One region of the Kitasatospora sp. NPDC048715 genome, then DNA from elsewhere that is predicted to be linked to it. Evidence: riboswitches for the same ligand, from Rfam matches in the RefSeq annotation. Region 1 holds a riboswitch; each other region holds the start of a gene.
What was found. Region 1 has a riboswitch for cobalamin ahead of ACGFSC_RS06505 (prenyltransferase/squalene oxidase repeat-containing protein). Riboswitches for the same ligand answer to the same signal wherever they lie in the genome.
Positions count from the first base shown of each region.

Region 2: linked by a shared signal. The riboswitch ahead of ACGFSC_RS24550 (CoA-acylating methylmalonate-semialdehyde dehydrogenase) and the one ahead of ACGFSC_RS06505 (prenyltransferase/squalene oxidase repeat-containing protein) in region 1 are both predicted to bind cobalamin.
Region 3: linked by a shared signal. The riboswitch ahead of ACGFSC_RS08155 (HoxN/HupN/NixA family nickel/cobalt transporter) and the one ahead of ACGFSC_RS06505 (prenyltransferase/squalene oxidase repeat-containing protein) in region 1 are both predicted to bind cobalamin.

Region 1 is NZ_JBICVH010000002.1:633,598-638,371, reverse strand. It holds gene ACGFSC_RS06515 (hypothetical protein) at 1-626, shown strand, start outside; gene ACGFSC_RS06510 (flagellar hook-length control protein FliK) at 812-1,291, opposite strand; gene ACGFSC_RS06505 (prenyltransferase/squalene oxidase repeat-containing protein) at 1,321-2,397, opposite strand; cobalamin riboswitch at 2,494-2,615, opposite strand; gene ACGFSC_RS06500 (MBL fold metallo-hydrolase) at 2,805-4,193, opposite strand; gene ACGFSC_RS06495 (rhodanese-like domain-containing protein) at 4,537-4,774, shown strand, end outside.
Region 2 is NZ_JBICVH010000013.1:205,468-210,241, forward strand. It holds gene ACGFSC_RS24540 (enoyl-CoA hydratase/isomerase family protein) at 1-487, opposite strand, end outside; gene ACGFSC_RS24545 (acyl-CoA dehydrogenase family protein) at 487-1,635, opposite strand; gene ACGFSC_RS24550 (CoA-acylating methylmalonate-semialdehyde dehydrogenase) at 1,632-3,131, opposite strand; cobalamin riboswitch at 3,341-3,531, opposite strand; gene ACGFSC_RS24555 (hypothetical protein) at 3,837-4,037, opposite strand; gene ACGFSC_RS24560 (SRPBCC domain-containing protein) at 4,045-4,774, opposite strand, start outside.
Region 3 is NZ_JBICVH010000003.1:328,904-333,677, reverse strand. It holds gene ACGFSC_RS08165 (hypothetical protein) at 7-1,680, opposite strand; gene ACGFSC_RS08160 (metalloregulator ArsR/SmtB family transcription factor) at 1,739-2,122, opposite strand; cobalamin riboswitch at 2,205-2,418, shown strand; gene ACGFSC_RS08155 (HoxN/HupN/NixA family nickel/cobalt transporter) at 2,449-3,564, shown strand; gene ACGFSC_RS08150 (aminopeptidase P family protein) at 3,946-4,774, shown strand, end outside.

The DNA of each region.
Region 1 (4,774 bases):
TCAACGCCATGTTCGGCGTCAACACCGACTCCAACGGCTGGGCCGTGTCCGGCCTCAACGCCTGCGGCATCAACCCCCAGGGCACCGACTTCACCAGCGGCACCGGCAAGACCCCGGTCGACTTCCTCGTCGCCCAGCAGTTCAAGCCCGGTGGCGGCTTCAAGTACCTGCCCACCGACACCTCCCCGTCCCCGTACGCCTCCGTCGACGGCCTGCGCGCCGTCGCCGGCGCCGGGTTCACCGCCACCCCGCCGGCGCCGACCACCGCGGGCGAACCCGCCTGGGCCGCCACCACCGGCTTCACCGCGGGTACGGCCGCCCGGCTCGCACTGGTCGTCGACGACGGCACCAGCAACCTCAAGGTCTGCGCCGTCACCCTCACCCCCACCGGCACCACCACGACCCTCGGCGACGTCCTCGACGCGGCGGCCACCGCCACTCCGAGCGGCTGCGTCACCTCCGTCACCCCGTCCACCGGCGGCGGCACCGTCACCGCGCTCAACGGCACCGCGAACAGCGGCTCCTCCACCTGGCAGGTCGGCCTGGACGGCGCCACCGCCACCGCCGCCACCCGGGCCGCCACCGTCCACCTCGGCGACACCGTCTCGCTGAGCTACGGCAGCTGATCCACCGACAGGGCGAAGCCGCGGCGGCAGTCCCGCGGCGGCCGTGCGTGCTCGGCTGCGGCGGTCGGCAGCGTACTGCTGCACGACCACCTCGTCCGGCGCCGGCGGTCACCTCACGCCCGACCCCTGTGCCCCGGCCTCCCTCGTCGGGGAGGCCGGGGCGTCGACGTGTACGGGCAGGCGGGTCAGGGAGCGGTGATGCCGGGTTGGGCGCCGGCGCCGAAGGACCAGCCCTCGACGTCGCCGGGGGCCGGGTTGTAGCTGCCCGCGCCGAGGCCGCTGTACGACCAGGGGCCGCCGTGCTGGGCGTGCCAGTACGACCAGTAGGCGCTGCCGGTGGGGTTGGTGCAGGTTGTCGGCAGGCTGTTGACGGTGCAGACGAAACCCGGGAAGCGCGGGTGGAAGGCGTAGCTGAATCCGGCGCCGGTCAGCGCGGCCAGGCCGCTGGCCGGGTCGCCGAGCGCGCAGCCGGTCTGGATGCCGCCGCCGACAGCGGCGAAGTCGACCACGACCGTGACGCCGGTGGTCCCGCCGCAAGCGGCGGCCCGAGCCTGCGGGGCCTGGACGGCGGAGACGCCGAGCAGACCGGCGGTGAGGGCGGCGGCCGCGGCGATCGAGCCGAGCGTACGGCGGACCGGGCGCGCCGGAGTGAGGGTGTCGCTCATCGGTGAACTCCTCCTGGTGTCGGGCGTGTTCAGTACGCGGCCGGGGCCGGGCAGGCCAGGGTGGGCGCGTCCGGGCGGGCCCCGGCCGCGGAGAGCGTGGCGAGCGGGGTGCCGGCGAGGCCGAGGACGGCCTGTGCGGTGGCCCGGGCGCCGTTGCCCGCGTTGAAGCCGGAGGCGTCGTAGGCGACCGCACCGCGCACGGCAGGGTCGGCCGAGCAGCCCTGCTGGAACTTCACCAGCCGGCTCCAGCCCTTGAGGCCGGCGCCGAAGCGCCCGCCGGCCAGCAGCGCCTGGGTGGCGAGGCCGGTGGTGTTGGCGTTGGACGTGGTCGCCCCGGCGGCCGCGAACCCGCCGTCGGCGTTCTGGTGCGCGGCCAGCCAGCCGAGGCCCGCGTTCGCCTTGGCGGTGCGGCCGGTGGCGGCGAGGGCCTGGACGGCGAGCGCGGTGGCGTCCGGGTCGCCGGTGCAGGTCGCCTGGCCGAAGGAGACGGGGAAGCCGCCGTCCGCGCACTGGCTGTTGGCGAGGTAGTCCACGGCCGCCGCCGGGGCGTCACCGGGCGTGCGGTGCAGGGCGATCAGGGCCAGCGACTGGCCGAAGGCGTTGCTGTAGTCGCCCCACTGGGAGCGGTCCGAGAAGCGGCCCTCGGCGGTCTGGAGCGAGCGCAGCCGGGCCGGCAGATCGACGCCACCGAAGGACGCCGCGTTCCCGCCGCGCACCTCGACGGCGAGCAGCAGCTTGGCCGTCGCGCCCGCGTAGGCCTCGGTGGTGCCGTCGCCGAGGTAGCCGCCGATGACCTCGGGCTTCGCCAGCCAGGCGGTGGCCTTCGCGGCGGCCTCGTCGGAGCCGTGCGAGGCCGCGAAGGCCAGCACGGCGTCGATGGTCAGGCCCTGGTCGGGGTAGGCGGTGCCGTTGAACACGGACTCGAAGTGGTCACCGTCGACGAGCTGCCGGGCCAGCCAACCGCCGGCGGCGGCGTCGGGACGGACCGTCGGCGACGAGGTCGCGGCGGCGGGAGCGGCATGGGCGGTGGCCGCCGCCGGGAACAGGGTGGCGAGGGCGAGGACGGGTATCGCGAGCGGGCCTAGGGAGCGGCGAACGGCGGGCATGGGCTGCCTTTCCGGGCCCGCGCGCAGGGGCCCGGAAGGCGTCGGCGAGCGCCGAGGGGCCAGCGGGCTCCGGCCCGCAGACCACGACGGGAGGAGGGGTGACACACCTCCGCCGACGGGTACTCGGGCTCGCCGCCGACGCGGGGTCGGCGGCCTACCGTTGCGGGTCAGCGCCGGATTCGAACCGGACTTCCCCCATCGGCGGAGTCACAACATGACGGCCCATCATGGCGATGCCCCGAACAGCGGGTCAAGAGACCCCGGGCCCGAATCCCCCGTTGAACAGTGGCCTCGTCATCACCGAGCCGAGGCCGACGAGGCCGACGAGGCCGGCCAGGCCGACGACCTGATCACCACCGACGACGGGGCCGTCCGGTTCGCAGTGAGGCTCGCCCTTGGTCCAGGCCTCATGACGCTTGAGCGGGGTGGGTAAGGGTGTGCCAGGCGCTGTAGCCGCCGAGGAGGTCGGAGACCTCGGCGTGACCGTGGTGGCGCAGCAGGCTGGCGGCGATGGAGGAGCGGTGGCCGCTGGCGCAGTGGACGACGAGGGGGCGGTCGGTGGGGATCTCGTCGAGGCGGCCCGGGAGTTCGGTCAGGGGGATGTGCAGGGATCCTTCGATGGAGCCGGTTTCGCGCTCACCGCAGGTGCGCACGTCCAGGACGGTGGGGGGCTGCGCGTCGGTGAGGGCGGTACGGAGCTGGTCGGCGGTGAGGCGGCCGGCGGGGGCGACCTCGTCGGCGAGGGCGGGCAGGGCGTTGCCGGGGTTGCGCAGGTAACCGGCGATGCGGTCGAAGCCGATGCGGGCGAGGCGGGTGACGACCTCGCCCTCGCGGTCCTGCGGGGCGATGATCGCGATGCTGCTGTCGGGGGTGAGGACGGTGCCGGCCTGTTCGGCGAAGCGGCCGTCGACGGGGACGTTGATGGCGCCGCGGATGTGTCCCGCGCCGAAGTCCTGGGGGCTGCGGGCGTCGAGGACGACGGCGCCCGCGTTACGGGCCTCCTTGAAGCCCTCGGGGCACAGCGGGCGGGCTGCGTTCGCGGGATCGAGCAGCGGGCGGTCCTGCCGGTTGAGGGCGGCGTCGTGGCCGAAGTAGGCGGGGGCGGTGGACTGGCCGGCGGTGACGATGCGGACGAAGGTGTCCTGGTCCATGGGCCGGCAGGCGTAGTTGGTCAGTCGCTGCGCCCCGATGGTGGACTGGCGGTCGGCGGAGAGGTTCTTGCCGCAGGCCGAGCCGGCACCGTGGGCGGGGAAGACGAGGGTCTCGTCGGGCAGAGCGAGCAGCTTGCGGTGGACGCTGTCGTAGAGCATCGCGCCGAGTTCGGCGGCGGTGACGCCGGCCGAGGCGAGCAGGTCGGGGCGGCCGACATCGCCGATGAACAGCGCGTCGCCGGTGAGCACACCGTACGGGACGGTGTCGTCGGGCTGCTCGAAGACCAGGATGCTGATCGACTCGGGCGTGTGGCCGGGGGTTTCGAGGACCTGGACGGTGACGTCGCCGAGTTCGATCCGCTCACCGTCGGTGAGCTTGCGGATGGGGTACTCGGTCTCGGCGCGGTGACCGTAGCCGATCCAGGCGCCGGTGCGGGCGGCGAGTTCGAGGTGGCCGGCCAGGAAGTCGGCGTGGAAGTGGGTGTTGATGACGCCGACGACGGTCAGGCCACGCGACATGGCGTCGGCGAGGTACTCGTCGACGTCCCGGCGGGGGTCGACGATCACGGCCCGGCCGGTGCGTTCGTCGGCGATCAGGTAGGAGGCCTGGGAGAGGCAGTCGAGGTAGTACTGGCTGAAGATCACGGGGTTGTCTCCTCCGGGTCGGGCCTCGGCCTTCTCCTGGTCGGCGAAGCCGGATTCCTGGGCGCCACAGCGCCATCGTGATACCCCCCTCGGTATATTTGCGAGCATACGGCTTCGGGAGCCGATACGGGCGGGGGTATGTCCGAACGATTTCGATAATACCCCCGGGGGTACTATGGTGAAGCCATCGAGGGGGCCGGCCACCGCCGCCGAGCCGATACGGGCGGGGCCGAGGACGCACCGGCCACGCCGCCGTACCGGGCCACCGGGCCCGTACGGACGCCCGCGCCGCCCCCGACCTGCCGGACCACTGCGGTCCGGTCTGCACCACTGGAGACACCGCATGCCTTTGCTGCCGCGCGCCCACGGGTCCGCTCCCCACGAACACCGCGCCCACGGACACCGCACCCCCGGGCGGACCACCCCCGCCGAGGCCCACGAGCTCGCCCGCACCGGCGCCGCCGTGCTGCTCGACGTCCGGGAGGCCGCCGAGTACGCCGCCGGGCACGCCCCCGGCGCGCTGCACCAGCCGCTGATCGGCCTGGTCGCCGGTGTCCCGCTGCCGCCCGCGGCGGCCGGCC
Region 2 (4,774 bases), on a different contig from region 1:
GTTCGCCGGGGGCGAGGGCGAGCAGGTAGGTGCCGCCGACGTCGGGGACGAAGCCGATCCCGGCCTCCGGCAGCGCGACGCGAGTGGTCTCCGTCACGATCCGGACGCTGCCGTGGGCGGAGACGCCGACGCCGCCGCCCATGACGATGCCGTTCATCAGCGCGACGTACGGCTTGGGGTATCGGGCGATCCGGGCGTTGAGGCGGTATTCGTCCCGCCAGAACTCCTCGACGGCGCCCGGATCTCCCCCGGTGGCGGCGCGGTGGATGGCCACGATGTCGCCGCCCGCGCAGAACGCCCGTTCGCCGGCCCCGCTGATGACGACGGTCCCGACCTGCTCGTCGTTCTCCCAAGTGTCGAGGGCTTCGGAGATCCTCCGCACCATGCCGTGGGTGAGGGCGTTCAGGGCTGCAGGACGGTTGAGGACGATCAGGCCGGCCCGGCCCTCGCGCTCGGTGAGGACCTCCTCGACGGTGTCCTCGGTCATCATGCGGCTCCCGTCAGGCCGCGGGCGACGATGACGCGCATGATCTCGTTGGTCCCTTCCAGGATCTGGTGCACCCGCAGGTCGCGGACGATCTTTTCGATGCCGTACTCGGCCAGGTAGCCGTAGCCGCCGTGCAACTGGAGGGCGGCATTGGCGACTTCGAAGCCGGTGTCGGTGGCGTACCGCTTGGCCATCGCGCACAGCTCCGGCGCCCGGGGATCGACCCGGTCCAGCGCGGCGGCGGCCCGCCAGAGCAGCGACCTTGCCGCCTCCAGCTCGGTGGCCATGTCGGCGAGCCGGAACTGCAGCGCCTGGGCGTGCAGCAGCCGGGCGCCGAAGGCCTCCCGGTCGGCCAGGTAACGGGTGGCGCGTTCCAGAGCGTCCTGCGCGCCGCCGAGCGAGCAGGCGGCGATGCCGAGCCGGCCACCGTTCAGCCCGTTCATGGCGATCCGGAAGCCCTCGCCCTCGCCGCCGAGCAGGCGGTCGGCGGGCAGCCGGACGCCGTCCAGTACGACCTGGCGGGTGGGCTGGGCGTTCCAGCCCATCTTCTTCTCGTTCGGACCGAAGGAGACCCCCGCGTCGTCCCGTTCGACGACGAACGCGGAGACCCCGGCGGCGCCCGGGCCGCCGGTGCGGGCCATCACCACGTACACCCGGGCTGTGCCCGCGCCGGAGATGAACTGCTTGACGCCGTCGAGGATCCAGTGGTCTCCGTCGCGTCGGGCCCGGGTGGTCAGCGCCGCGGCGTCCGAACCCGCGCCGGGCTCGGTGAGGCAGTAACTGGCGGGCGTCGCCATGGCGCTGAGCCCCGGCAGCCACCGGGCTCGCTGGGCGTCGTCGCCGTAGCGGTCGATCATCCAGGCGACCATGTTGTGGATGGACAGGTAGGCGGCGATCGACGGGCAGCCGGTGGCCAGGGCCTCGAAGACGAGCACGCCGTCGACCCGGGTGAGCCCGGAGCCGCCCGCGTCCTCACGGACGTAGACGCCGGCCAGGCCGACCTCGGCCGCTTTGCGCAGCACGTCCACCGGGAAGTGCTTGGTCTGGTCCCACTCGACCGCGTTCGGAGCGAGGTGCTCGCGGGCGAAGGCCAGCGTGGTCTCCGCGATGGTGAGCTGGTCCTCGGTGAGGTCGTGCACGGCGCTCATCCCATCGTCGGCATGGTGAAGCTCGCGCCCTCCTTGACCCCGGAGGGCCAGCGCGAGGTGACGGTGCGGGTGCGGGTGTAGAAGCGGATCGAGTCCGGCCCGTGCTGGTTGAGGTCGCCGAAGGCGGAGCGCTTCCAGCCGCCGAAGGTGTGGTAGGCGATCGGCACCGGGATCGGCACGTTGACGCCGACCATGCCGGTGTTCACCCGGCGGGCGAAGTCCCGGGCGGTGTCGCCGTCCCGGGTGTAGATGGCCACGCCGTTGCCGAACTCGTGCTCGCTGGGCAGCCGCAGCGCCTCCTCGTAGTCGGCGGCGCGGACCACGGTGAGCACCGGGCCGAAGATCTCCTCGCGGTAGACGCGCATGTCCGGGGTCACCCGGTCGAACAGCGAGGCGCCGAGGAAGAAGCCCTGCTCGTGCCCGTCAAGGCGGAACTCCCGCCCGTCGACGACGAGTTCGGCGCCCTCCCGGACCCCGACGTCCAGATGGCCGCGCACCCGCTCCAGCGCGTCGGCGCCGACCAGCGGGCCGAAGTCGGACGCCGGGTCGTCCGAGCGGCCGACCTTCAGCGCGGCGATCCGCTCGACCAGCTTGGCCACCAGCGCGTCCGCGGTCTCCTCCCCCACCGGGACGGCCACCGAGATCGCCATGCAGCGCTCCCCGGCCGAACCGTAGCCGGCGCCGATCAGCGCGTCGGCGGCCTGGTCGAGGTCGGCGTCCGGCATCACGATCATGTGGTTCTTCGCGCCGCCGAAGCACTGCGCCCGCTTGCCGTGGGCGGCGGCCGTCGCGTAGACGTACTGGGCGATCGGGGTGGAGCCGACGAAGCCGACGGCCCGCACCCGCTCATCCTCCAGCAGGGTGTCCACCGCCTCCTTTCCGCCGTTGACCACGTTGAGCACGCCCGGCGGCAGCCCGGCCTCCAGGAACAGCTCGGCGAGCCGCAGCGGCACCGACGGGTCCCGCTCGGAGGGCTTGAGCACGAAGGCGTTCCCGCAGGCCAGCGCGGGCGCGGCCTTCCACAGCGGGATCATCGCCGGGAAGTTGAACGGCGTGATGCCGGCGACCACGCCGAGCGGCTGGCGCATCGAGTAGACGTCGATGCCGGTGCCGGCGTTGTCGGTGAACTCGCCCTTCAACAGGTGCGGGATCCCGGCGGCGAACTCCACGACCTCCAGGCCGCGTTGGAGATCGCCGTGGGCGTCGGCCACTGTCTTGCCGTGCTCGGCGGAGAGCAGCCGGGCCAGCTCCTCCTTCTCCTGCTCGACCAGCTGCAGGAAGCGCAGCAGCACCCGCGCCCGCCGCTGCGGGTTCCAGGCCGCCCACTCGGGCTGGGCCTGGGCGGCGTCGGCGATCACCGCCTCGACCTCGGCCCGGTCGGCCAGCGGCACCCGGGCCTGCACCCGGCCGGTGTTGGGGTCGAAGACGTCGCCGTAGCGGCCGGACGTCCCGGCGACGCGCTTGCCGCCGACGAAGTGGGTCAGTTCGCGGACCATCGGTTCCTTCTCTCGTCACAGGTGGGGAGAGGAGGAATGGAGAGCACACCGCCCACGCCGCGGGGCTCGGGCGTACGGTGGTACGCCGACGCCTCGCGACAGGCGGTGATTGACGAACCGTCAGAGCAGGTTGGCCCCGGCGGTCGGCAGCACGGCAGCGGAACGGGAACAGCGGCCCGGAGTCATGCGTGTCGTCTCCATCCTCGTGGAAAACACGGATCACCCGCGGCCGGTATCCTGACTCCCGGATCCACGCCCGCCCCTGGCCTTCCCGGCTGGCTGCCAGTGGCCGTCACATGCGAGGACGAACTCCCCGGTCACAGTGGCGGGACCGTGCCGGACTCACACCGGCTTCCCTGACACCGCGGACCTGCCGTCGACCATATAGTTGGACGTCCTAGTAAGTCCAGAGAGCCGGGCCGACGGCACCCACGAAATCCCACCTCGCCCCATCGGATCCGTTCCGGCCCGAGGTCCCGCCCTCCCGCCGAGACCGTCAGGCCCTCGCTCCCGGTGTGCGACGCCGCTCACGGCTCAGCGACATCACAGGCCGCAGGGCACACCCGCGCGGGAATCGTCCCGATGAAAAGCAGCCGAGAACTCGAAGGCTGCGGAGTGCCCGTCTCGCGGTCATCAGCGACGGGGCCGGTGCCGTCCGGGAGCGGCGGCTTCCGGACGGCACCGGCCCCGTGGGGGCCAGGAGGGCTACCAGCGGCGGCGCGACGGCGGTGGGTTGAGCTTGGCGGCGAGGGCCGAGAGGAAGGTGGGGAGCTTGTCGACCATGGCCTTGGGGACCGGGGTGGTCTGGACGCCGCCCCGCTGGACGTCCTCGACGAGGAGGGTGTAGGTGCCGTTCTCCTCGACGAGTTCGGCGGCGAAGAGCAGGGTTCGGGTTGAGGTTTCCATCGGGGTCCTAGGCTTGGGTGTCGTTGAGCCAGGCGGTCCACGCCGCGGTGGCCCGCTGCTCGTCGGCGTCCTCGGCGAACAGGTGGTGGCCCAGCCAGATCGGCACGTTCCAGGTGCTGCCGTTGAAGAACCGGTAGAGCGCGTCCGGGCCGCGCAGGCCGACGAACTCGGGGCTGAGCCAGTCCACGACCACCTCCTCCGGGCCTCCGTCCCTGCCGGGGACGAGAAGTGGGAAGCGGTCGCCGACGGCCGCGTCGTCGGCGAGGCCGAGGCGGCGGCGCAGGGCGGCGAAGTCGGCCGGGTCGGCGGTGGGTTCGGGGCGCTGGGCCCTGGCGTAGACGGCGGGGCGGCCGGCGAAGTGGCGCAGGTACTCGGCGAGGCCGTGCTGGTAGAAGTCGACGTGCTTCTCGGCCGCGTCCGACTTCCTGTCCCAGACCTCGTCCCAGACGCCCTTGTGCACCCAGTGGATTCCCATCCGCAGGTGACTCGTTCCGCCGTCCACCGGCTCGATCCAGTAGCTGAGCGTGTTGGAGAACTCGTCGCCGAGGGCCGCCCGGACGGCGAAGTGCCGCGGCGGCTCCCACGCCACGACGGTGGAGTCGCCCCGGGTGGCCTTTCCGCCGACGCGCGGCTCGATCTCCATCGGGTACAGCCAGCCGAGGTTGCCCGCGCCGGTGGCGACCGCGGCCCAGACCTGTTCCGGCGTGGCGGGCAGGTCCTGTTCCCGGCGGACCTCG
Region 3 (4,774 bases), on a different contig from region 1:
CCCTTCTCAGGGGCCGGTACGGAAGGACACCCGGGTGCGGTGCTCGCCGGTGCGGACGGTGAGGCCGTGCCGGGGGAGGCCGGCCGGGTCGCCGCCGTCGGCGAGCCAGCAGGCCACGGCGGAGCCGAGCAGCGGCGGGTCGACGGCGGGGTCGGGGCAGGTCCAGTCCGGTTCGGCGCGGGCCTCCAGCAGCAGGCCGGCGCGCAGTCGGAGCAGGTGGCGGGCCGGGCCGAGGGCGGCCACCGCGACGGCGAGGCCGGGGAGTTCGGCGGCGGAGTCGGCGAGCCAGCGGGCGGCGGGGCGTTCGGCGTGCACCTCGGTGCGGGCCAGGACCTCGGCGGTGTAGCGCAGGGCGTCGCCCGGGTGCTCGTCGGTGAGGGCGTGGAAGCCGCGCGGGGCGTGGTCGTGCGGGTCGAAGGGGTAGCGCCGCAGGCTGACCTCGGTGCCCTCGCTCCGGCCCTCGACGTCGTAGGCGGTGGGCCGGTCGACGGTGCCCGGGCACGGGGCCGGCCTGGGGTAGGGCGGCAGGGCCGGTTCGTCCCCGGGCTCGTCCAGCCCGGCCAGGAAGGAGTGCAGCAGCGGGCGCAGCAGCCGGGCGGATTCGCCGCGGTGGGCGAGCGAGCGGTCGGTGATCGCGCTCAGGTCGGCCGGGTCCCGGGCGAGGGCCTGTTCGACCTGGGCGGCGAGGTCCCCGTCCGGGTCGAGGACGGGCGCTGCCTGGCCGAAGGCGTAGCCGGGGGAGCGGGGGTCGAGTTCGGCGGCGCCGGTGGCGACGAGCAGGGTGCGGTGGTTCAGGGCGGCGCCGTAGACGGTGACCGAGCCGTGGTCGCCGATCACGCAGTCGGCGGCGACGAGCGCGGCCTGCCAGCCCTGGTGGGGCGGGATCAGGCGCAGGCCCATCCGGCGGGCGTCGTCGAGCAGCGCCTCGGGGTCGTGGCGGCTCCACACGTTGGGGTGCAGGACGACGGCGACCGTGTACTCGTCGGCGGGGAGCCGGCGGACCAGCCGCCGGGGGAGGTCCGGGTGGCGGCCGAACAAGGAGTGCTCGCTCCAGGTGGAGCTGACGACGACGAGCCGTCGGCCGCCGGTGGCGCCGAGTGCGGCGCGGTAGCCGTCGCGGGAGCGCCGGCTGCCGAGCATCCGGTCGAAGCAGGGGTCGCCGACCACCCGGGCGACGTCCAGCGCCTCGGGGCAGGAGACCCGCAGCCGGTCCAGCTGCTCGGGGTGGGAGAGGCCGAGGACGTCCACGAACACCCGTCCGCGGTGGGTGAGTTCGTTGCGGGACAGACCGGCGGCGGTGACCGTGTCGCCGGTGGACTCGGTGACCAGCCGGTTGTAGCCGACGCCGTGCGGGAGGACGACGAGGCGGGCGTCCAGCCGGTGCATGGAGGAGTGGACGGCGCAGGCGACGGCCAGGTCGAAGCGGCGGCTGACGGCGTCCTCCCAGTCCAGCACGGTGAAGCCGGGCAGGCCGTGCAGGTACTCGTCCAGGGCGCGGTCGGCGAAGGCGGAGCCGGGGTTGACGGTGAAGTACCGGTCGATGCCGTCCGGGTTCAGCAGGGTCAGGACGTCCAGGACCCGGGTGGCCGAGGTGAGGGTGCGGGCGACCGCCAGCACGCGGGCCCTGACCGGTCGGGTGTTCCACCGGTCGGCGGGCCAGGCGTGGGGGCGGGACGGCACGTCATGATCGTACTCATCCGCTCCGGCCGCGGCGCGGTTCCGGGGCCGGGCCAGTGGGTCAGCCCGTGGCCGCGGTGGGCTCGTGGTGTTCACCGGCGGCGCACTCGTCGAGGAGGGGGCGCATGGCCTCGTCCACGAGCTGGTAGCGCACCACGCGCCCGTCCCGGTCGCCGGTGACCACGCCGGCCGTGCGGAGCAGCCGCAGGGCCTGGGAGACGGCGGGGTCGCGCATGCCGGTGGCGACCGCGAGGTCGGTGACGGCGAGCGGCCCGGCCCGGTGGAGGGCGAGCAGCAGGGCGAGCCGGCCGGGGTCGGCGAGCAGGGAGAACCGCTCGGCCCAGGACCGGACGTGGGCCGGGTCGCCGATCGCGGCGATGGCCTCGCAGACCCGGTGCCCGTCGATGGTGCGGTGGCCCGCGCGGTCGGCCGGTACGAGATGCATGCGGACATTCTCGCAGGCGGCGGTCTGTGATCCTGGACACCTGCGCAGGTGCGCAACCTTGCACGGGTCGGGGCGTGACCCCTACGGTGTTCCCCGCCGTGGTGCTCGGGAAGACCGGTGACGGACCCTCAGGGGTCCCAGCCCGGAGCGGCCCTCGCCACTGTGATCGGGTCGTTCCTCCGTCCGCGGAGGAACGTCGTCCGTACCCATGGAGCCACTGGGCGCCTCGTGCGCTTGGGAAGGCGGGTGCGGGTGTCCCGTCAGCCAGGAGACCGGCCACGGCATCTCACGAGGTTTTCCACGAGGTGCTGGAGCGTGATCCGCAGATGACCCTGCCCGAAACCGTTGCCGCCGGGGCCGAACCGGCCCCCTCCGCGCTGCCCAGCTTCCAGTGGCGGCGCGAGGACACCGTCCGTACCGCCGGGCTGATGGCGGTGATCGTGGCCATGCACGTGGTGGCCTTCGGCACGCTGATCTTCCTGGTCGCACCCGAGAAGTACGCGGTCGGTACCCAGGTCTTCGGGGTGGGCCTGGGTATCACCGCGTACACCCTCGGGATGCGGCACGCCTTCGACGCCGACCACATCGCGGTGATCGACAACACCACCAGAAAGCTGATGGCGGACGGCAAGCGGCCGGTCTCGGTGGGCTTCTGGTTCGCCCTCGGGCACTCCTCGATGGTGGTGCTGATGGCCGCCCTGGTGGCGGGCGGCGCGCAGCTGGCGAACACCCTGATGGACGACGAGTCGGCCACCCACAAGTGGCTCGGCGTGATCGGGACGACCACCTCCGGCGTGTTCCTCTACCTGATCGGCGCGCTCAACCTGGCGGCGCTGCTCGGCATCCTCAGGGTGTTCCGCTCGATGCGGGCCGGGAAGTTCGACGAGAAGGAGCTGGAGGCGCACCTCGACTCGCGCGGCTTCATGGCCCGGGTGCTGAACCGGGCGACCCGTTCGATCACCCGGCCCGGGCAGATGTTCCCGGTGGGCATGGTGCTGGGGCTGGGCTTCGACACCGCGACCGAGGTCACCCTGATGGTGATGGCCGGCTCGGGCGCCGCCTCCGGGCTGCCCTGGTACGCGATCGTCTGCCTGCCGCTGCTGTTCGCGGCCGGGATGAGCCTGTTCGACACCCTGGACGGGACGTTCATGAACTTCGCGTACCAGTGGGCCTTCGCCAACCCGGTGCGGAAGGTGTACTACAACCTGACCATCACCGGTCTGTCGATCGCGGTGGCCTTCGTCATCGGCACCATCGAGCTGGTCGGGGTGCTGCACGAGAAGCTCGATCTGACCGACCCGGTCACCGGCTTCATCGCCGACATCTCACTGGACAACGTCGGCTACGCCATCGCCGGGCTGTTCGTGGTCGTCTGGGCGATCGCGATCGGGTACTGGAAGCTCGCCGGGGTCGAGAAGCGCTGGACGCCCGAGGGCTCCTGAGCCACCCGGCCGCGAGCGGCGGCCTGCCCGCGCGCGCCGGAACGGCGCCTCCCCGCGGTGGGGAGGCGCCGTGCGCGTTCCGGGGGGCCTGGTGCGCCCCGGGCCGGCGCTCCTCACGGAAGTCGACGTGCCGGCCGGCGACCGGGTCGCACTCGCACAGGACCGGAAGTGACATATCCGTGACGGAGCGTAGCGGCCGGTAGGAGTCCGAGGGGCCGCCGGGGGTGCGGGGCCCCCTCGGCGGCACGCTGCGTGGGGGGCGGGGTGAGGGCCCGAGGGGGACGGTGCCGCGGTCGCGCAGGGGGGCGCGCAAGGGGTATTGGGGGTTCTGCCGGGGGTGCTCGGCGGGCGCTTCGGGCCGGGGGTTCGTAGGCTCGACGCATGGCGGATGCGTACGCGGGGCGGCGGGAGCGGGTGAGGGAGCACTGCAGTGCGGCCGGGGCCGATGCGGCGCTGATCACCCGCGCGGCGAACGTGCGGTACCTGACGGGCTGCGCGCCCTGCGGGGCGAGCCTGCTGCTGACCAGGGAGCGGGCGCTGCTCGCGCTGCCGGACGACCTGCCGCCGGACGACTCCGGGGAGCACCTGATCGCCCCGGACGTCACCCGGCTGCCGGTGGCGGCCGGGTCGGACTCCGCGCTGGCCGTCGCGGCCGTCGCCGCGCGGTCCGGGGTGTCGGGACTGGCGGTGGAGGAGCACGACCTGACCGTCACCCGGCACCGGGCGGTGGGGGGCCTGACCGAGGGGGCCCGGCTGGTGGACCTCGCCCAGACGGTCGAGCGGCTGCGGGTGGTCAAGGACGAGCACGAGATCGCCGACCTGCGGATCGCCGCCGAGATCGCCGACCAGGCGCTGGGCGAGCTGCTGGAGTCGATCCTGGTCGGCCGCACCGAGCGGCACCTGGCGATGGAGCTGGAGCGCCGGATGATCGACCACGGCGCCGACCGGGCCGCCTTCCCGGTCTCGGTCGGCACCGGCAGCCACTCCGGCCAGGCCGCCCACCAGCCCACCGACCGCCGGGTGGAGGAGGGCGACTTCCTGACCGTGGTGATGGGCGCCCAGTACCGCGGCTACGGCGTCTCCACCGCCCGCACCTTCGTGATCGGCGCGGCCCCCGCGCCCTGGCAGGTGGAGCTGCACCGGCTGGTCTTCCGGGCCCAGCGGGCCGGGCGGGAGGCGCTCGGACCGGGCGTGGAGCAGTGCGTGCCCG